3 regions of the Dictyobacter halimunensis genome follow, and region 2 is predicted to be linked to each of the others. Evidence: riboswitches for the same ligand, from Rfam matches in the RefSeq annotation. Region 2 holds a riboswitch; each other region holds the start of a gene.
The links. Region 2 has a riboswitch for cobalamin ahead of AABA21_RS08460 (ribonucleoside-diphosphate reductase subunit alpha). Riboswitches for the same ligand answer to the same signal wherever they lie in the genome.
Positions count from the first base shown of each region.

Region 1: linked by a shared signal. The riboswitch ahead of AABA21_RS17300 (ABC transporter substrate-binding protein) and the one ahead of AABA21_RS08460 (ribonucleoside-diphosphate reductase subunit alpha) in region 2 are both predicted to bind cobalamin.
Region 3: linked by a shared signal. The riboswitch ahead of AABA21_RS15495 (FecCD family ABC transporter permease) and the one ahead of AABA21_RS08460 (ribonucleoside-diphosphate reductase subunit alpha) in region 2 are both predicted to bind cobalamin.

Region 1 is NZ_BSRI01000002.1:786,693-793,890, forward strand. Features, by position in the region: gene cobT (nicotinate-nucleotide--dimethylbenzimidazole phosphoribosyltransferase) at 1-653, opposite strand, end outside; gene cobO (cob(I)yrinic acid a,c-diamide adenosyltransferase) at 788-1,423, opposite strand; gene AABA21_RS17300 (ABC transporter substrate-binding protein) at 1,476-2,477, opposite strand; cobalamin riboswitch at 2,599-2,794, opposite strand; gene AABA21_RS17305 (D-2-hydroxyacid dehydrogenase) at 2,858-3,886, opposite strand; gene AABA21_RS17310 (cation diffusion facilitator family transporter) at 4,091-5,005, shown strand; gene cobU (bifunctional adenosylcobinamide kinase/adenosylcobinamide-phosphate guanylyltransferase) at 5,044-5,664, opposite strand; gene cobS (adenosylcobinamide-GDP ribazoletransferase) at 5,684-6,514, opposite strand; gene AABA21_RS17325 (histidine phosphatase family protein) at 6,518-7,198, opposite strand, start outside.
Region 2 is NZ_BSRI01000001.1:2,118,485-2,125,682, reverse strand. Features, by position in the region: gene AABA21_RS08475 (IS4 family transposase) at 1-48, shown strand, start outside; gene AABA21_RS08470 (potassium channel family protein) at 131-1,264, shown strand; gene AABA21_RS08465 (ribonucleotide-diphosphate reductase subunit beta) at 1,322-2,353, opposite strand; gene AABA21_RS08460 (ribonucleoside-diphosphate reductase subunit alpha) at 2,381-4,840, opposite strand; cobalamin riboswitch at 4,982-5,127, opposite strand; gene AABA21_RS08455 (GNAT family N-acetyltransferase) at 5,381-5,887, shown strand; gene AABA21_RS08450 (MFS transporter) at 5,950-7,198, opposite strand, start outside.
Region 3 is NZ_BSRI01000002.1:331,571-338,768, forward strand. Features, by position in the region: gene AABA21_RS15485 (zinc-dependent alcohol dehydrogenase family protein) at 1-881, opposite strand, end outside; gene AABA21_RS15490 (ABC transporter ATP-binding protein) at 944-2,305, opposite strand; gene AABA21_RS15495 (FecCD family ABC transporter permease) at 2,299-3,402, opposite strand; cobalamin riboswitch at 3,533-3,752, opposite strand; gene AABA21_RS15500 (serine/threonine protein kinase) at 3,938-5,863, opposite strand; gene AABA21_RS15505 (hypothetical protein) at 6,199-6,438, shown strand; gene AABA21_RS15510 (flavin reductase family protein) at 6,795-7,198, shown strand, end outside.

The DNA.
Region 1 (7,198 bases), on a different contig from region 2:
TCAATGATGCGCACCTTGTGCGCCAGTTGCTGGTCATCAATACCTGTCCCTCGGCCGGTAACGTATTCAGCCGGTACATCCAATAGACAGGCGGTCAGGGCGCTGGCCGCGGTCGTATTGCCGATCCCCATCTCACCGGTAGCCACCAGGTCCAGACCCTGGCCGGCCAGATTTTCAAGCACCTCGATACCAATGTTGATGGCCTGCAGAGCTTCGGCCTGGCTCATGGCCGCTTCACGCGCCATATTGGCGGTCCCACGCCGTACTTTACGCGAGAGAAGGTTGGGGTGCTCAAGGTCAGCGGCCACACCGATATCGACTACGGTCACATCGGCATGCGCCTGACGGGCCAGCGCGTTGATAGCCGCGCCGCCAGCCAGGAAGTTGAGCACCATCTGGGGCGTCACGTCTTTGGGATAGGCGCTCACGCCCTCGGCGGTTACCCCGTGGTCAGCAGCCATCACAATGACCCCGCGTCGCTGTATAACTGGAACTACACTCCTGGTGATGCCCGCCACCTGCGCCGCGATCTCTTCCAGACGTCCCAGACTCCCAGCGGGCTTGGTCAACTGCGCCTGCCGCGCACGCGCCTGCTCAACATAGTTGGAGTCAATCGGTGTAATACTGCCAATTAAAGCCTTCAGATCAGTCATAACATATACCCTTTTCGCACTGGCTCAGTCGCCTGATTGATGCAGGAGGCATCAATCAAATTGTTCTTGTGACGTTGTGGAAACTGTGTCCGACTATGCCGGACACAGTTTCCACAACGTCACAAGACAGAGAACTAAAAATCTATGCCCTTCTGGGCAAGGATCCCTTCATGATAAGGATGTTTGATCTCTGTCATCTCAGTAACCAGATCGGCATAGTCGATCAAGGCCTGGGGGGCGTCGCGCCCGGTAATAATCACATGCATTTTGGGATTGCGGGCCTGCAGCGTGCTCAGCACCTCATTCACATCGAGCCAGCCGTAATTAATGGCATAGGTGATCTCGTCCATAATCACGATGTCATACTGATTGCTCTCGATCTTTTCACGGCAGAGTTGCCAGCATTGCCGGGCCAGCGCCTTATCATGCTCCAGATTATCACTGTTCCAGGTAAAACCCTCGCCCAGCGGGATAATCTCCACGCCCATTTTCTGAGCGGCGCGAATCTCACCCCATTTGCCGGTCTGAGATTTCAAGAACTGCAACATCACCACGCGCATGTTCTGTCCCCAGGCACGGAACAAGACACCGAGGGCCGCCGTGGTCTTGCCTTTGCCATTGCCAGTATTGATGATCACCAGTCCTCTGGCTGGCTTGCGATGCGCACGCATCTCGGCCTGCTCTTTACGAAGGCGCGCACGTCCCTCTTCAGTTAATTCGTCAACTTCGACGGACTCATTGTGAGTCTCAGAATATTGCTGTTCTTCCATTCTTTTTTTATCCTATTCCATTAAACTTGAGGGTGTAAAAAATACAAAACAACTATACACTGGCTGTACAATAGCTCGGCAGCGCACCAGAAAACTTGTCGGGATGCACAACCTGCGCCAGGCAGCGCAATCCCTGCACGATGCGGGGTCCGGGACGCTGCATGATATCAGAATTAATGTGATAGACATGGTGAGATTTTACCGCCGCGATGCCACCCCAGTTTGCTCGCTTGTATACTACAGATGGCTGACCGCCATACATCGGGTCCTCGGTAAGAATGATATATTGTGGATTAGCAGCGATAATGGCCTCATCGGTGACCTGCGGATAGCCGCCGTTAGTGGTATTGCTGTGGAAGATATTGGTGGCGTTGGCATAGCCGGCCATCTCATCACCAAAGGAGTTACCGCCAAAGACGTAGGGTTTGCCGGGCGTACTATCGTCAACCTCTAACAGGGTTTTGGCCGTGGTTGTCCCTTTAACAGCGCTCTGCACCTGGGCAATCTGCTGCTTCATCTGCGCGACCAGCGGATTAGCGACGTTTTCAGTATGAGTCAAACGGCCAATCAGGGCAATCTGATCCATCGTCTGCGCGATAGTGGGTGAGGGGAGATCGACCACCTGTAAACCTAATTGCGACATCTGGGTATCATATTTGTTGGACAACCCACCCGAGCTCAAAACCAGGTCCGGCTTCAAAGCCACGATGGCCTCCACATTAAAACCCGAGCTGCTCGAAACCTTTTTCAAACCGGCCAGTGAGGGTGGATAGTTGGTGAACGCATCGACGCCAACGACCCGCTTCTCCAGGTGGAGGGCGCCCAAAATTTCGCTGATGCTGGGTGCCAGCGACACGATGCGCTGCGGTGCCGTTTTCGGGATCGCGATCGGGGTTCCATACGCGTCCAGCGCGGGAGTTGGGGTGGCTTGCGCGGCGGGTGTGCTGCCACCCGACGTCTGAGAATTGTTACTTTGCCCACAGGAAGCCAGAATAAGCACCAGGCCCAGTAAGAAGACACTTAATAAACGTAGTGAGATGACATGGGTGCGCATATGATGTGTATCCTTCTAGATAACGCCCACGGTCACCTCGCGAAAAATAGCAGCCAGCCAGGTCAACACGAGACCAAAGAGGAGAATGCCTGGGTAGCTCGCTCCTTTTACGCGAAGGATGAAGAGCATCACTCACCAGGCAGGTCTCCTGACTTCTGGCATACTTACGCGGCCTTCCCATTCCAACAAGAAAGAACAGTGGCAAGAGGTGCGATAAGCCTGTACCAGTTACAGTAGCGCGACTGCGTCGGATTTTCACCGACTTCCCTATTCTGCCAGAACTTCATGTCCTGACCACCTGGTAAACTAAAAAAGTTGAGTTATTTCCTCAGCTAGTATACCGAGGTTTATCCGCTTATGTCAATAAACGCGTCGCTTTCCTAATAGCCGCGTTCCTTATCAACCGCGTTGTAAAGCGACTCTCCCTTGAGATAGCGACGCAGGTTTTCGGTAAAGATCATGGCCACCCGATCATTATAGTGAGGCGTCATACCCGAGATATGGGGGCTCATGATGACATTGGGGATGCCAAAGAAAGGGCTGCTATCGGGCAGCGGCTCATCCGCGAAAACGTCCAGGGCGGCACCGGCGATCTCTTTTTCCTTTAAAGCTTTGATCAGGTCGGGCTCGTTACACACGTCGCCGCGCGCGATGTTGACGAATAATGCGCTATCTTTCATGGCATGGAATGCCGCGGCATCAAACATTCCCCTGGTATCGGGTGTCAACGGCACCGCAGCGACGACCACATCGCTCTCAGCCAGGGACTGGTGGAACTGATCTTTTGTATAATAGTGATCAGGCAAGGTCCCCTCTGGATCCCCAATATCCGGGAAGAGAAATCCGCGATCGCGATGATCTGGTCGCTGCTCCATGGCGATGATGCGCATGCCAAAAGCTTTGGCCAGCCGGGCAACTTCGCGTCCGATACTGCCATAGCCGACCACGTTGAGCGTCTTTCCACGCAACTCTTCGGGCATGAACAGATCGCGCTCCTGCTCATCGGGCCAGTGCCCCTTCTGCTTCCAGCTACCGAACTGGTGATACTGATGGAACCAGGTCAGCATCGTCGTCAAGACGTATTCGGCGATATTGACCGCATGCACGCCGCTGGCCGTGGTAATGATGGCATTGGACTTCGCCAGAGGACCAGTGAAAGCCTGGTTGGCGCCAGCGGAATAAAGCTGGACCCAGCGCAGGTTGGGCGCCTGCTCCGGCGTTGGAAAAGCTCCCAGGGTGAAGAGGATCTCCACATTTTTCCATAATTCATCCGAAATATCCTCTGCCTTCGCCCAGGGCCGCAGTTCGATAGTAAAATCGGGCGCAATCTCTCTTATACGATCGTTCCAGCTATCCGCCAGCTGCGCTGTAACCAGGATGGTGCGCCGGGAATCATTTCTGTGCTCCAAAGCAAAATCCTCCATGCATTCTTTTTCTTTTTATGTTATCACGCACAGACCCTGTATAGCAGATTAACCACTATCCGGCAGAGTTAGCCAATGAGAACTTTTTTATTTCCTTTTAATCCATCGTTCGTATTACATAGAGATGGTCATATGTGTAAGTATCAGTCAGCTGGTTTCGTGATAGCTGGCTGAAAACGAGAGGATTGTATGAAGCAGACTTCGCTCCGTTTGTACATGTTCTTATCAATAGCTGCCGCGCTAGCCACCATGGCGGTAAAGTTTATAGGATATTTTCTAACCGGGTCGGTGGGATTATTTTCAGACGCGGCCGAGTCGGTGGTGAATCTGGTGGCGGCGCTGGTTGGACTGTGGGCGCTGACGCTGGCCGCGCGCCCGGCTGATGAAGATCATGCCTATGGGCATACCAAGTCCGAATATTTCTCTAGCGGAGTCGAGGGCGCGCTCATCCTGGTGGCGGCCCTGATTATCGCCATCGAGTCGGTTCCCCGCCTCTTTCATCCCGAACCAATTGACCAGCCATTTCTAGGCCTGGGCTTCTCAGTCTTCGGTGCCATCATCAACGGTGTGCTGGCCTGGTTTATGCTGCAGGCGGGCAGGCGACAGCGCTCGATCACCCTGGAGGCGGACGCCCACCATTTATTCGCCGATGTGATAACGACGGTGGGCGTGCTGGTGGGAGTCCTGCTGGTCGCCATCACCAGGTGGTACATCCTGGACCCGATTGTGGCGCTATTGGTAGCCATCAATATCATCTGGACCGGCACAAAGTTGCTGCGCCAGACAGGTCTGGGATTACTCGATACGGCCCTGCCAAAAGAAGATATCGACATCGTCAATAGCGTCATAGAGCCATATCGCCAGCAAGGCATTGATTTTCATGCCCTGCGCAGCAGAATGGCCGGGCGCAGGCGCTTTGTGTCCTTCCACGTGATTGTGCCGGGCGATTGGACCGTGCAGAGAGGACACTCTATCTGTGAAGAAATTGAACTTGCCATCCGTAAAGCCCTGCCGGATAGCACGGTCTTCACCCACCTTGAGCCGAGAGAAGATCCCGTGACCTTCCAGGATATGGAGCTGGATCGAGCTCCAATCGAGTCTTGAGCACTTCTCAGGCATGCGCCAATGAGCCAGGACAGCAATTAAAGCCTTACCGTTTCATCCAATCGCTTGATATCTACTCCTAATCCTGCCATCATCAGGTAGACACGGATGGCAGCGGCGGCGATGCGCTGATTGACCAGTCCTAACACGTCCCGGTAGACACGCCCCAGGGCATAAGCCGGGACGATACCCAGGCCAACTTCATTGCTCACCACAACCAGGGTCTTACCCGGCTCCCATTCTGAAACCACCTGCAGTAGAGCATCAATCTCCTGCAGGGCTCCGGCATAGTGCTGCGCGCTGATCGTATTATCGTCCTCCAGTTGCGCGCTATTACCTTGCGCGAAGAGCCAGTTGGAGAGCCAGACCGTCAAACAATCCAGGATCACGACGTCGGCCACAGCGGCCGCCTGCCGTAGCGCCTTCGCCAGGTGGAGCGGCTCTTCGATCGTTCGCCAGTCAGTGGGGCGGGAGGACTGGTGGCGGGCGATGCGATCGCGCATATCTTCATCGATCGCCATGGCGGTGGCGATGAAGGCCACGCTGCGCCCGCTCGTTGTGGCCAGGCGCTCGGCAAACGTACTCTTCCCACTGCGTGCCCCACCCAGCAGGAGCACCAGGCGTGGAACCTCATCCACATCAGTATCTCTATTAGTCATGCTTTCATCTCTTCCCTATTTATAGCCAGAAGCGCAGCAGCGTCCATAAAAGGAGTAACGCTACCTCCATCAGTTCAGCGATCGTGCCATAGCTATCCCCGGTCAGACCACCTAGTTGAGCGGTAATCCATCTACCTACCAGCCAGGTCAACAGCGAGGCAGCCACGCACAAGACCAGGCCCATCACATGGCCTATCAGGCCCGCGATCAACAGCGTCAGGGCAGTGGCGCAGACCAGGCGCGGGCGCGTCGCGGTCTGGCGAAAGGCCGCTCCCAATCCCTCCTTACGAGCGGGGGGAAAAGCATACATCGCCAGCACCATGGTCCAGCGCGAGATTGGGAGAATGGTCAGCAGAATCCAGGGCACCAGTTGGCGATCCAGACTAGCCAGCAACGCGAATTTGAGCAGAAGGATGCTACCACCCCCCAGCATGCCAAAGCTGCCCAGGCGGCTATCGCGCATAATCTCAAGCTTGCGCTCACGGCTGCGCCCCCCAAACAGGCCATCGCAGGTATCCATTAAACCATCCAGGTGTAGACCACCGCTCAATATAATCAGCAGTACGACCAGTAAAGCGGCCAGCACCAGCGGAGAAAGTAGAACACCGGCCACCCGGGCCAGCAAAGCAGGCGCGATCGCCAGTAGCAGACCTACCAGCGGGAAATAAGCGCTGCCTAGAAACAACCTGCTATCGGCTTGGCTACCGTCGGTACGAAAGAGTCGGGTACTGCCCGGAACCGGCAGGGTAGTCAAAAAACGGATGGCGGCCACCAGCTCTTTATATTGATCAAGCCACCAGTTATGGTGCACTGATACCTCAGGATCAGTAGCAGGGTAGGTCTCAGGCATCCGCTATCGCTTCTCCGTTCTATTGCTTTTCATGTCTATATGAACTCCTGTCCGGTGATAATTGAGTAATGCCAGTGTTGTAGTCGCGGGCACATCTCTTGCCTCGGCCACAAAATCGATGGCACTGAGCGAGCCATGGGCGAATTGTAGCTGCCACTGACGCTCAAAAGGTATGCCCAGCAGTGAACAGAGCAACACGCGCAGCGGGCCCGCGTGGCTGACTAATGCGAGCTCTCCAGATGGTAAGCGTAGAGAGTCCCGTACCAGTTGAGCGAGCGCCTTCTGCACGCGCTGCTGTAGCGCGGCAAAGGTCTCCCCACCTGGTGGCGAAAACTGCACAGGCTGCGTAAAGAAACCCAGTTGATCTGGATAGCGCTCCGACACCTCCGCATAGGTCAACCCTTCCCACGCACCAAATGAAAGCTCACGCCAGGCGGCGGAGGTCTGCACTACCAGCGGCTCTGGTAACTGATGCGCCAGGATCGACGCGGTCTGGCGCGTCCGTCGCAGATCGCTGGCATATAGAGCAACCAGCGGCCGTGAACGCAACTGGTCGCCCACCCACCGCGCCTGTGACGCACCCTCGTCAGATAGAGGCACATCGTGCTGCCCGCAGAGGCGCCCCTGGCTATTCCAGTCCGTCACCCCGTGACGGACCAGCCAGATCCGGCGCACATAGGGCTC
Region 2 (7,198 bases):
TGTCTGGCTCAGATCCTCCTTGAAGGACTCGACTGGGTCTTAACTTAATGCGTATGGGGCGGCTTTGTTTCCTCCCCATGACTGAAGTCAGGGGTCTCCACAAAACCGAGTTTTAAGATGAGGACAACTTATGCGGATTATTGCAATCATTATCGGCATACTACTTATTGTGGTGATTGCGCAAGATGGCTTTGAGACCGTGGTTCTGCCGAGGCGAGTAGCACGAAAGTTTCGTCTGGCCCGGCTCTTTTACAGCGCTACATGGCAGCTATGGTCGGCCCTGGCGCGCAAAATGCGTCCCAATGGCCGACGCGGCCAATATTTAAGTTATTACGGCCCGCTCTCCCTGCTGCTCCTGCTGGCGGTATGGGCCTCTGGCTTCGTCTTTAGCTTTGCTTTGCTACAATGGGGCCTGGCCTCGCCGCTCCACTCACCCGATACATCCATTTCCTTCGCAACCTATGTCTACATGAGCGGCACCACCTTTGTGACGCTCGGATTGGGAGATGTCATCCCCCTTTCCAGCATGGGTAGAGGGCTGGTCGCCATAGAAGCAGGATTTGGACTGGCCTTTCTGGCCTTGATTATCGGCTATCTTCCCGTTATCTATCAGGCTTTTTCGCGCCGCGAAACAAATATCACCCTGCTAGACGCGCGAGCGGGCTCCCCTCCAACGGCGCTGGAGCTGCTCAGGAGGCACTCTCACAGTCACTTTCCAGACGAGCTCCTCCAGTTTATGCGCGATTGGGAAAAATGGTGCGCCGAGCTGCTCGAAAGCCATATTTCATACCCGGTCCTGACCTACTACCGTTCGCAGCATGAACGCCAGTCCTGGTTAGCCGCCCTCACAACCGTACTGGATGCCGGCGCCCTGGCCCTGGTCGGCATTGAGCAGTTGCCGGTCAAACCGATGAAATTTACCTTTGCCATCGCGCGCCATGCCGCGGTCGACCTGGCGCAGACCTATGGCACACCACCAACCCGTGACGGCAAAAGGCTATCGTCAGAAGACTTCATTGCACTGCGCGAGCAGCTAGCCGAAGCGGGGCTGGTCTTCACGAATGAGGAGACAGCAGAGCGACGACTGGCGGAGATTCGCAGCACCTATGAACCGTTCCTCGTCTCCCTCTCCGAACATCTACTGATACCACTACCCGACTGGATCCAAAGGGGTGAGCGCGTTGACGACTGGCAGACCAGCGCCTGGGATCATTTCCTGCCCTCCACCCCTTCTACCATCGATCACGCTATGCGCGGAGATTAAGCAAAGAGCGAGGTCCTCCCATGATGGGGAGGACCTCGCTGGTATGCGCAATATAACCTAGTCCCAGCGCAATGTGGCCCCGGACTGATATTCAGTCACCCGGGTTTCAAAGAAGTTCTTTTCTTTGCTCAAATCAATGGTCTCACTCATCCAGGGAAAAGGATGGGGTGAATGATAGTGCACTGGCAGACCAATACGCTCCAGGCGACGATCGGCGATATGCTGTACATAGTGGCGGAACGCGTCCGGCTGCAGTCCCAGGATACCCTGCGGCAAACAATCCTGCGCGTAAGCGATCTCCAGTTCCACTGCTTCTTGAATCAAGGTCAGGATATGCCGCTGGAACACAGGGGTCCAGATCTCCGGCTGCTCAGCTTTGATACCATTGATCAAATCAATGCCGAAGTTCAGATGAATAGTCTCATCACGCAAGATATACTGGAACTGCTCGCCAATACCGGTCATTTTATTACGGCGATGAAACGAAAGGATCATAGCGAAGCCGCTATAGAAAAAGATGCCCTCCATAATGACATAGTAACCGATCAGATTCTGCAGAAAGGTCTGTGCCCCCTCTAGTGTCTCCGTTGAAAAACTGGGGTCCAGCAGCGCCGAGGTCAACTTCATCTCGAAACCATCTTTACGCGCGATCGCAGGGATAGTGTGATACATGGTAAAGATTTCGCGCTCATCGAGCCCCAGACTTTCAACTATATACAGAAAAGCATGCGAATGGACCGCCTCTTCAAAGGCCTGGCGCAGCAGGTATTGTCGACACTCGGCATTGGTCACATGCTTAAAGATTGCCAGTACCAGGTTATTGCCCACCAGGCTTTCAGCGGTCGCAAAAAAGCCAAGGTTGCGTATAATAACCAGGCGCTCAGCCTCGCTAAGGGACGCGCCACGCCAGATCTCAATATCCTTATTCATGGGAACCTCATTGGGCATCCAATGATTGGCGCAACCATTCAGATAGTGCTCCCAGGCCCAGTGATACTTCAGCGGCAACAGTTGATTCACGGTCACCTGGCGACCATTCAATAATCGCTTCTGCTCCACGGCTGATTCATCTTCAAACGAAATGCTCATACTTTAACCTCATTTCTGATTGCCAAATTACTGGCACGCCTCGCACTGATCATCGAGTGAGCAGGCAAACGGTTTAGCCGCGGATTCGCGAGTTACCTGAATGGTGCTAGAGGGGCTGCTGTTCTTCATCCAGCGTGGTTGAATGCCCCAGCGATTGACATCAATAGTTGATTTTTCAATCTGGGTCGCCGCCACCGTACGCAAATAGTAAGTGGTCTTTAACCCTTTGCGCCAGGCCAGGGTATAGATATCGTGTAGTTTCTTGCCGCCCGGCTCGACCAGATAGAGATTCAGCGACTGCCCCATATCGATCCATTTTTGCCGGCGGCTGGAGCACTCAATCAGCCAGGAAGCATCGATCTCGAACGCGGTCTGGTAGCGCAGTTTGAGCTCCACAGGCAACGGCGTCATCGCCGCCAGCGAGCCATCGTAATACTTCAGCATCTCCAGCAGATCAGCGTTCCACAGACCCGCCTGCTTCAGATCATTGACCAGGAACGTATTAATAGTGGTAAATTCACCAGAGAGATTGCTCTTGACGTACAAATTTTTGTATTCTGGCTCGATTGATTGACTAATGCCGACAATGGTAGAGATGGTAGCAGTGGGAGCGATAGCCAGCACGTTGCTATTGCGCATGCCATACCGCTGGATGGCAGTGCGCACAACCCACCAATCCAGACGCGTACTACGATCCATCTCAAGCGGCTCGCCACGCTCCTGCTCAAGCAGGGCAATGCTATCCAATGGCAGCAGGCCACGCTGCCATTTAGAGCCCTGATAACTGGCATAGCACCCACGCTCGGCCGCCAGTTCCGTAGAGGCCAGAATGGCATAGTAGGAGATAGCCTCCATACTATGATCGGCGAACTCGACCGCCTCGTGGCTGGCATAGCTCATACCCAGACGATAGAGAGCATCCTGAAAGCCCATCAACCCCAGGCCAATCGGACGATGGCGCAGATTGGCCTGGCGCGCCTCCGGCGTAGGATAATAGTTGATATCAATTACATTATCCAGCATACGCACCGCAGTCGAGATAGTTGAACGCAGTCGGGGCAGATCCAATTGATTACCGACAAGGTGGGCCGCCAGATTGAGCGAACCAAGGTTGCAGACAGCCGTCTCTTCTGCTGAAGTATTAAGCAAGATCTCGGTACAAAGATTGCTGCTATGAATCACCCCTGCATGATCCTGGGTCGAGCGCACATTGGCCGCGTCCTTCCACGTCAACCACGGATGACCTGTCTCAAACAGCCGGGTCAACATCTTACGCCACAGATCCAGTGCCGGCAGGCGTCTGAACTGCCTCACGCCGCCCTCATCCGCCAGCTGTTCATACTCCCGATAGCGCCGGGCGAACGCCTCTCCATAGAGATTGTGCAGGTCAGACACCTCATCAGGGCTAAACAGGGTCCAATTATCACCCTGTTGTACACGGCGCATAAACTCATCAGAGATCCAGCAGGCGGTATTCATATCGTGGGCGCGCCGCCGTTCATCACCGGTATTACGGCGCAGATCCAGAAAATCCTCGATATCCAGGTGCCAGTTCTCCAGATACGCGCAGACGGCCCCCTTACGCTTACCGCCCTGATTGACAGCGACCGCAGTATCGTTCGCCACCTTGAGAAACGGTATAATTCCCTGACTGGTGCCATTGGTACCTTTGATATGAGAACCTGATGCCCGTACATTTGTCCAATCATTTCCCAGTCCACCTGCCCATTTGGAAAGCAAAGCATTATCCTGAATACTCTTGAAGATATACCGCAGGTCATCCTGCACAGTGGTCAGATAGCAGGATGACAGTTGAGGATGAGAGGTACCAGCATTAAAGAGTGTAGGCGTAGCGGGCGTAAAATGAAACTGCGAGATCAGCTCATAAAACTCGATCGCCCGCGCCTCCTTGTGCTCTTCGCGCAGGGCCAGGCCCATCGCCACACGCATCCAGAGCAATTGAGGAAGCTCAAAGCGTCGGCCTTCGTACTGCAATAGATAGCGATCATACAACGTTTGCAGTCCAGGATAAGCAAAGAATAGATCGCGCTCAGGTCTGATCGCACCCGCAAGCCTGGGCAAGTCAAATTCAGCCAGGCGAGGATCGAGCAGATGTGTTTCAATGCCTCGTCGCACATAGGTTCCAAAATAATCGGCATAGAACGCAGAGGCATCACTCAGTCCCAATTGAGGGGATTCCTCAGGCTGGAGCGTATTGTAAAGGGAAAGCAGCAAAAAACGGGCCGCCACAAACGTATAGGCGGGCTCCAACTCGATACAGGCCCGCGCTGACATTACCAGCGCCTGCCACACCTCGTCTTGCGATGCTCCTGGATAGATGGTAGCCTGCACACTGGCAAGCAGTCGTACCTCATCCACATCGGGAGCGAGGTCGCGACATGCCTCGGTGATAAGCATGGGCACATCAAGAGTAATCGATGGCATATTCGGCGCCGAGAATGACTCGGAAAACCGGCTTGGAATCATAACACATACCTCCACAGACAACAAAAAACCTGTTCCCACGCGAGAACAGGCCGACAGGCAACAAGGCGAAAACTGTCTGACAGGTATGCAAACAAAGCAGACACAGGCCCCTGCTGGTCTTACCCTTTCACGCGAAGGGATCAATCCATAGCATCACAGGTGGGCATTCGGGCTTAGCGGATCACATATCCTCCGCCTTACCGTTGCGCGACAGCGCCGGAATCACACCGGACTTTCCCCATTGTACCCAGACCACGACAGCCTGGCCCTATGAGCTTTTCTGTATTTTATTGCGATAGTGCACAACATGTAGTAATTACAGATGCAACAATACCATATGTTGATTCAAAAAGTCAAGCAGGAGATTGACCAGACCAGAGCTTTACACATTTACTTCTTACCGCCATCAACGACAGAGAGGTAGAACCGCAGGAGCATAGCAGCAGCATCCTCAAAAAACTTTTCTTGAAAAAGGCTGCGAATTTTAGCATACTATTGAAGATATTCAAGATAGAAATGATTGTTAGAAAGTAAGTGGAGATGACCTTTAAATTCGTACCCATGACTGAACAGGATGTGCGTCTCATAGCTCAATGGCGTTATGAAGAACCATATGACATCTATAATATGGTGGATGCTGATGTCGATGATGCTCTGGCTGAAATGCTGGACCCGCGCAGCCCACACTACACGGTCAGGGATGAAGAAGAGCAATTGATCGGCTTTGCCAGCTTTGGCACCTCTGCCCTGGTCTGGTCGAGCACTACCCCAGCCATTTACGACGAGGATCAGAAGACGATCGCCATTGGTCTGGGGATGCGACCAGATTTGACCGGTCAGGGATTGGGGACGGCATTCGTGACGGCCATATTGGAATTCGCCAGAGAACGCTTTGCCCCGGAGCAGGTACGCCTCTTTGTACTGCCCTTTAATCAGCGGGCCATTCGCCTATACGAGAAGGTCGGCTTCAAGCGAAGTGGAAGCTATATACAGAAAAGCGAACGTTATGGCGAGCGAGAATTTATAGAGATGAGACGCAGCTTATAAAGCATTGGCGCGAACATAATATCGTGTGTTATGTTCGCGCCAATGCTTTATAAATTGATGAATTATACAGGATCTACAATGAGGTTGGTGGAATCCTCTGTGAGCGTATCACTTGCCAGCATATCTTCGGCGATCACGGTCTGTGTGGTGGACCGATCCACAGTGGCGCGAGCGGCCAGCACCATGAATACACCCATCAGCACAAACAGGCCTAAGATCACGCTATAAGCGCTGCGCAGACCCACCATGTCCCCCAGGCGTCCCAGCACTAGAGGAGCACAGAATATGGCCAATCCGCCACCAAGGGCGGAACGAGCACTGGCCAGGTCCGCGTACTGTGGAATGCGATTGGCCGAGGCGGAGAAGGTAAAAGGGAAGAGATTGCAGATGCCCAGGCCAGCCACGAACAATCCAACCACATGCAATGGAACCGATGGGCCAAGCCAGAACAGGGTAAAGCCCAGTATCGCCACGATCAGCACAGGCAGCAGCAACCTTTCGACGGCGATGCGCCGGGTCAGATGGCTCCCGATAAAGCGACCGATCACGGCGGCCAGGAAGAACAGGCTCATGAGGGTCGCGGCACTGGTACGCTCGATGCCGACCACGTTGGTCAGGTAGCCGGAGCCCCAGAAAGAGACGCTCCACTCGGCGGCCACACCCATCACCATCGCCAGCCAGTAGAGCCAGAAAGCGCCCGGCGCCTTCACACGTCCACCGGCCTCTTGCTTACGCGCGAACGCCCGCGCCTCCGGCACCGAAACCTTGAAAAAGCAGAGAGCCAGCAGCAGTACGATCACCATCGGCACAAAGAGCATACCGCGCCAGCCAGCACCCAGTAGTACCATGCCGCCCAGGCAGATCGGGGCCAGACCCGCCCCCAGGCTGGCGATCATATTGGCCTCGGTAATCGCTGTCGCCCGATGCTCAGCATGGTGATCGGACAAGGAGGCCTGGACCGTCACCATCAAAAAGGTGCCCAGCAGACCAATCACAAACATACCGAAAATACTGATCGCGGGATGGTGACTGAACATGAGCAACAAGGCACCAACCAGTAGGCCAGAGGCACCACCCCAAAGCGTTAATCGACGGCCCCAGCGGCCGGAAACGCGGTCCGCCAGCAGACCGGCCACGATCATGCCAAGCGCGATACCACTCATATGCAGGCTATCAATGGTATAGTTGAGGTGCATCTCCGCATGCAAAAATGGGACCAGCGAGCCAGGCGAGGCCTGTAAATAGCAGAAACTTGCCAGCAAGGCATAAGCCAGCACGGTAAAGCGATCGCGCACAAACGGCTGTCGCCAC
Region 3 (7,198 bases), on a different contig from region 2:
CAGGAGCCAAAGAGGCTAAGCTGTTTGTGGATCAAGAGTGGACTGGGCGCAAAGGAGACGGTCCCCCCTTCTCCCACATAAACGACGCGTCCCCACTCACGGGCGGCCTCCAGGCACATGTGGCGTGCATCGGCGTTGCCGGAACAGTCGATCGCGACCTCAAATCCTTCGCCGTTGGTCTTGGTCTGTAACTGCTCCAACACTGCATGTCCCTCTTCCGGACCCACAACCTCCGCAATGCCTAATTTGCGGGCCAGTTCCCGCCGCTCAGGCACGTACTCAACGCCAACAACACGCGCCCCCATCGCCTGACAGAGCAGAGAGACGCCCAGACCCACCGGACCAAGTCCGGTGACGAGCACCGCGTCGCGGCCAGAAACGCCAGCGCGCACACAGGCTGCGTAGGCCGTACCAACTCCACAAGCAACCATAGCCCCGTCAAGATATGTCAGTTCATCGGGCAGGGCGACCAGAGTACGTTCCTCGGCCAGCAAGAAATCAGCATGTCCACCGTTGCGCTGCCAGCCATAGGCGGCCCGTCCATTTTGCTCCTGCGTGCAGCTGATCATCCAGCCGCTACGACAGTTATGGCAGACTCCACAGCCAGCAATATGATAGAGTACCACCCGATCGCCCGCCTTGAAGCGCTGCACTCCCGGTCCCACTTTCTCAATGATGCCGCACGGCTCATGGCCGGCGATCACCCCTTTATAGGCTTCAGGTCCTACACCCTGGTCCGTGGGACGATAGATGGCGCGCAGATCACTACCACACAGGGATGATGCCTTCATGCGCACCAGCACCTGCCCATGCCCCGGCTCCGAAACCTCGAAATCGCGCATCTCAACCCGCCGATTTCCCGGCAAAACGACGCCCTTCATTGTTGTCATGATAAAACAGACTCCTTTCGTAAATGCCTGATCTTCATCATACAACAATCTATTCAATCAAAGGCATACGCGATATGCTTGCGCGTCTCTTCAAGAACAGCCGCGGTCGAATCAGCGATAATCGCACCGGTCTGTATGAGCTGTTGTAGACAGCGTAGCCCGTCACCACCGGTATAATCGCGCGCCGCGAAGGTCTGCGACACTTGCTCTAAATCCTCTTTATGGCTATCAGAAATCGCTTCAGAAGCACAGGTGGTCTGCAGAGGAGCCGTGACCAGAAGCACACGCAGGCCATGACGAGCCACCTGCAAAGCTTCCTGAAACAGCGGCAGGTTCCCTGGTCCAATCGCGGCCGGACATAGGATTAAGAGATCAACACGCAGCAGGCGTTGTCGTACCTGCTCCAACACGCTGGCGGAGATCGGCGTATAGGGCTGCTCAGTGATCACGTCTTCGGCCAATCGCAGGGCCAGGGTGTGATCGCTATCACCGATATTCAACGCACCGGCACTAAATGGGATATGGGCGTCGGCCAGGGCACGCATCACCAGTTCGCCCGATCCCCCACCGGCAATAAGATGAACACGAGACGCCGATCGATTGCTTTTCAAAGGGGAAGTATCCTGGCTGGGTGGTAAAACGCTCAGGTGTTCGGCACCACGCAGGATACCTACCTGTACATCGATACCGTAGACACGGCTGAGCAGTCCCGGTTCCAGTACCTCGGCCGGCGTGGCATCGGCCACGATACCGCGCTGGAAGAGCAGCAGACGGGAGAAATAGCGCGAAGCCAGGTTCAGATCGTGCATGGCGGCAATGACGGTCATGCCGCGCTGGCGGTTGAGGTGCTGCACCAGTTCCAGCGTCTCGATCTGATACTTGATATCCAGGTGCGAGGTTGGCTCATCCAGCAGCAAGATAGTCGGTTGTTGGGCCAGAGCCATAGCGATCGTGACGCGCTGGCGTTCTCCACCGCTCAATTCATTGAAGATCCGTTCGGCCAGCGCGTCGACCCCGGCCTCGCGCATCGCTTGCTGAATGATCTCGCTATCATCAGGAGTCCCTGCGCCCCAGAATGAAGAGGCAAACGGGGTGCGGCCCATGCCAACCATCTGCTCCACGGTATAGGCGAAGGGCATGTGTAGTTCTTGTGGCACCACAGCGATACGCTGCGCGGCCTTGCGCCGTCCCCAGTGCCGCAGTTCGCGACCCTCCAGCAGAATCCGTCCCTGACGTGGCTGCAGGACGCCACTCAGCAGACGCAGCAGCGTGGTCTTGCCCGAGCCATTGGGGCCCAGCAGGCCAACCATCTCACCCGCCTGGATGGCGAGAGAGACATCGTATAGCAGCGCCTGCTGTTTATAGCCAAAAGCAACTTCTTGTACTTCCAGTACCGGTATGGACCTGTCTACCATTTATATTCTCGCTTACTGCTGCGCAATAGAAATAAGAAGAAAGGGGCGCCCACCAGGGCGGTAAAAACGCCAACGGGAATGACGGTTGGGGCCAGGATGGTACGCGCCAGCAGATCGGCCAGAGTCAAAAAGACAGAGCCACCCAGGGCCGCCGCTGGCAGCAGGACACGGTGACGCGGTCCCAACAGCAGGCGCATAAAATGCGGCGTCACCAGGCCAACAAAACCGATCAGGCCACTGATAGAGACCGCGGCGGCCGTCAGGAGCGAGGCCACCACCACGATCAGGAAGCGCATCCACTCGACATGCAATCCCAGGTGAGCCGCCGCGTCCTCTCCCAGCGCGAATACATCCAGCACACTAGCCAGCGCGAACGCGACCAGCAATCCCAGCAAAACAATGATTGCGACGACAGCCAGTGGTCCCCAGCCGACAATAGCGATTCCTCCTGAGAGCCAGTTATACAGTCCCAGCAGGCGTCCAAAGTCATTGGAGGGCCAGAGATTTAAAATCAGGGTCTGCACGGCGGTCAGAACTGCGTTGACGACAACGCCGGCCAGCAGCAACATGATCACCGGGGTGCGCCCATCTGAACGCGCCATGGCATAGACAAACACAACCGTCAGCACAGCCCCGCCAAAGGCCAGCAATGGTGTCAGGGGAAAAAAGTTTCCATAGACGGTATCAAAGGGTAACACAAAGGCGATCGTTGCTCCCAGGGCCGCGCCTGAAGATGTCCCCATCAGATATGGATCGGCCAGGGGATTGCGCAACATACCTTGAAAAAGCGTTCCCGCCACCGCCAGGGCCGCGCCAACCAGGACCGCGCCGACCACCACCGGCAGGCGCACCTGCACGATAATGATCTCCAGCGACGGGTCCCAGCGCACCGGAAAATGGAATAGACCAGTGCTGTTCAGCAAAATCTGCACAATTGTCGGTACAGGCACGGAAATGGAGCCAAAACTTATCGAGACCAGCATCACGATAAGCAGCAATATTCCCAGGCCACCAAGTACAAATGGTGGAGCGATACGATGTTGCTGTGGCCGCTCAGGATCGGGAGCCGTCCGAGTTGGACGTGTTACTGTTTTCATGTCTAACCGCTCATCCGGGTATTTTTGTAGCAGTCAGAAGGAGAGGCATCTGCCAGAACTGACGGGGAGGAAAGCTTTGCGCGACTCGCACATCGTGATTCATCCGGGTTCACTCCTTTGACGCGAAGGAACGTGAGCCTCTCACCGGGCAGGTCTCCTGGCTTACGACTATTGACGCGGTTCACAATGGCCTTCCCACCCCCTTTCTGCCTGATCAGGGACAGTGACCACGATGGTGGATAAACACATGAACCGCTCGCCGCTAACAGTAGCGCGACTGCGTCGGATTTGCACCGACTTCCCTATTCTGCCTGGATAAGATCCAGGCCACCCGGTAAAGACACTGTTACATATTTATCTGTAGAAGAGTATATCGACCATCACCAACAAAGTCAAGAAAATGCCTTAACAACCGTTATGTAGGAGGTGGTGGAATGCCATGGGTGGGTGCGAATGCACCCACCCATGGCATTCCACCACCTCCTACATAACTAATTGAGCGCCGCAGGCGCGAAACCTACGGCTTTCTGGCACGTTAGGCAGTAGCATACATAGCAAAGTTGCTAACGGTAACGGTCCCTCCCTGGTCAACGGCCAGGCCAACCGTGCCACTAGCGTACGTAGCATCGCTGACACTCCCCAACGCTTTGCCGTTAGAGTAAAAGTTAAACTGCGATCCCTTGACGACAACCATGAGCTTGCTAGCGGCGTGGGTATCACCGAAGGTCCCCTTAGAAAGCACTTTGGGGGCTCCGGTCGCGTTATCATAGACGGTCGCCTGCCAGCTACCATCGGGCGCGATCAGAAAGGTATATGTTCCCTGCTGGTTGCCTGGCTGGTTGCGAAAGTAAAGCCCAAAGCTACTGTTAGAGCTCTGCACCTGCTGCACATTAACTTCGAGCACATAGTCATTGGGATAATTTTTACCCGGCAAGGCGGTCAGAAAGATACCCTGTAGGGCCTGGGAGGTAGCGGTATTGGTAATCTGTGTACCGTTGCTCTGACAGTTGATGTTCGCGCCATTGTAAATCGTCCAGGTACCACTACCTGTATCGCAGGCCGGACCAGGACTGGCTGCGGAATAGAGCAATGGTCCAGTAGGCACTTTGCCGGATGCAGGTGGAGGAGCCTGCGTTGGGACGCTCGTAGGCTTCGGAGCCGGAGTGGCGGTTGGCGCGGCGGTTGGCGTGGCGGTTGGTCCACTCGTGGGCGTTGCCTGGGCCGTGGGAGTTCCCGTAACTCCTGTAACGGCGTTATTTTTGAATAGCTGAGTACCCGTAATGACGACCGCCAGTACCAGTACCACGGCACAGATCACGAGGAGTGGTACGAGCCACCAGGCACCCTTCTGTTTCGGTGGCACAAATGATGACCGCGGGGGTGGAGGCGGAGGTGGGGTTGGCAGATACACGGGTGTATTGCTACTGCTGGATCGCTCGTTAAATGGCCCATAATTCATAGCAGACGCCCGCGTAGTCGGCGTAGAGTCTGAGATGCCAATGCCAGAAGGCGGAGTATTTGCTGCCAGTATCGTTGGCGCTCCACCAGGCTGTATTACGGTTGGTACCGCGTCTTCTCCCAGCGCCTGATAACCGTTCGGCTGCTCAATAGCGGCATGCAGGGCCCGGGCCATATCACGGACAGAGGCATAACGCTGCATACGATCTTTGGCGGTCGCTTTCTGAATGACCGCATCCACACCCGCGGGAATTTCAGGGTGTGCCTGATGTAAAAGGGGCAGCGTCTCTTGCAAATGACGCGTAATCACAGCCAGTGAACTGGAACCGGTAAAAGGCACATGGCCACTCAGGAGAGTATAGAGCACCACCCCCAGTTCATAAATATCAGCCCTATAATCGACCGCCTCGCCCAGTGCCATCTCGGGCGCCATATACTCGGGCGTCCCCAGCGTCACACCGGTCCTGGTTAAGGCCGCGCCAGGCACAACATCATCAGCAAAGCGCGCAATTCCAAAATCGGTGAGCACCAGACGTCCATCAGCATGTAAAAGAAAATTAGCCGGCTTCAGGTCACGGTGGATCACCCCTTGCGCATGGGCATAATCCAATGCCGATGCCGCCTGGTCCATATAGGAGACGACATCCCCCAGCGGCAATGCCCCTTGCCGCTTCAGCCGCTCGCTCAGGCTGCCACCGGTCAGATACGGCATCACCAGGTATGCCAGACCATCCTGCTCACCGTATTCATACAGCGGCATGATATTCATATGCTCCAACCGGGCTACCACATCTGCTTCGCGACGAAAACGTGTCAGAAATTCCTGTGAAAATTCCCCGTCGTTGCCTCCCAGGTACGAATGAAGTACCTTAACCGCCACCTGGCGGATCGGACGCTGCTGTCGTGCCAGGTAGACCGCTCCCATACCACCCTTGCCGATCAACTTCTCCAACGTACAGGTTCCAAGCATCTTCCCGACCAGACCGTTTGAACTTCCCTGCATAATGCCGTGTACTCCTCTGACTCGCATCGTTTTTCCTTAATGTATTATAAACGATTGTAAGCCTCAATTATGTATTCTTCATTCCTATGCTTAAGTTTAAATACCCAATTGTCATAGAACCATAACCAAACTATTGATTATTACAACTGTAATATAAATAGATGGTTAACCAGGGCTACCTCTCACAGAGCATCTAACGCTCATGATCATCGCCTGCAGCCTGCATGTGTTTTCGCACCTGCGGTGCTCAGATATCTGTGTTGTGTTAGTGCATGGCGCGCGCATGCGCGCGCCATGCACTAACACAACACAACCAGTATGGAGGAAAAATCATAATGTACGATGAAGTGCCTCTCAAAACCCTACGACCGGGTGCCGTTTTTATCACCCACGATGGAATATGTGCAGTAAAATCACAATACCAGTATAACCGTTCTCACAATGCCCAATCCCTATGTATTCTGCTGGAAAATGGTGAGATCGCGTACTTTGATGATGGTAACAACACGCTTGTTCGCGAAATAAAATGTTCCCTTGATCCTCTGCTATTAGTCGATGAACGTGAAGCTAGATAACTAAGGTGGGAAGACCATTGCCTTATTCAGTTGTTTCACTGCTATAGCGATAGTTTCATGCAGGTTCACAGAGTTTCTTTTTATTGTATGCGTAAAGATATTTTTCTTTGAGAACAGGTGCGCGGCACCTATAAATAGCCAACAGTACCATTTCAGGCCTGTAATCCTGTACGGAAGGTCAGTTGACAAGTGGTTGCTTGCGCGTGATACTCTTAACTAAAGAGTAGTCGCCCTGGCACAATACAACTTCTCTATTTATGGTGATTGAGATGCAGGGGGATGGAACCAACCACTGCGTTCAACGCGGAGCCAATGGCGTTCCTACGTTTTTCTATCTTCCATTTGAAGGAATTATCATGGCTATTGAAAAAGAACTTTTCAGGCAGGTAATGGGACGCTTTGCTACCGGTGTGACGGTTGTCACGACGAGCAGTAATGATGTCCTTGCAGGTCTGACTGTCAATTCATTTTGTTCAGTTTCTTTAAATCCACCATTGGTTCTCATTTGTATTGATAATAATAGCAGCACACTACCGTTTCTGCGGGAAAGCAAGATCTTTGCGGTTAATATGCTGGCAAAACATCAAGAGCAGTGGTCGCGTGGCTTTGCGACCAATAGCCCCGAACGCTTTGAACATTTCTGCTATGCCCCCCACTATACCGTAGCCACCGGGGCGCCAATTATTAAAGATGTGCTGGCCTTTATCGACGCGCGCATTGTGGCCGAATACCCGGGCGGCGATCATGTCATCTTCCTTGG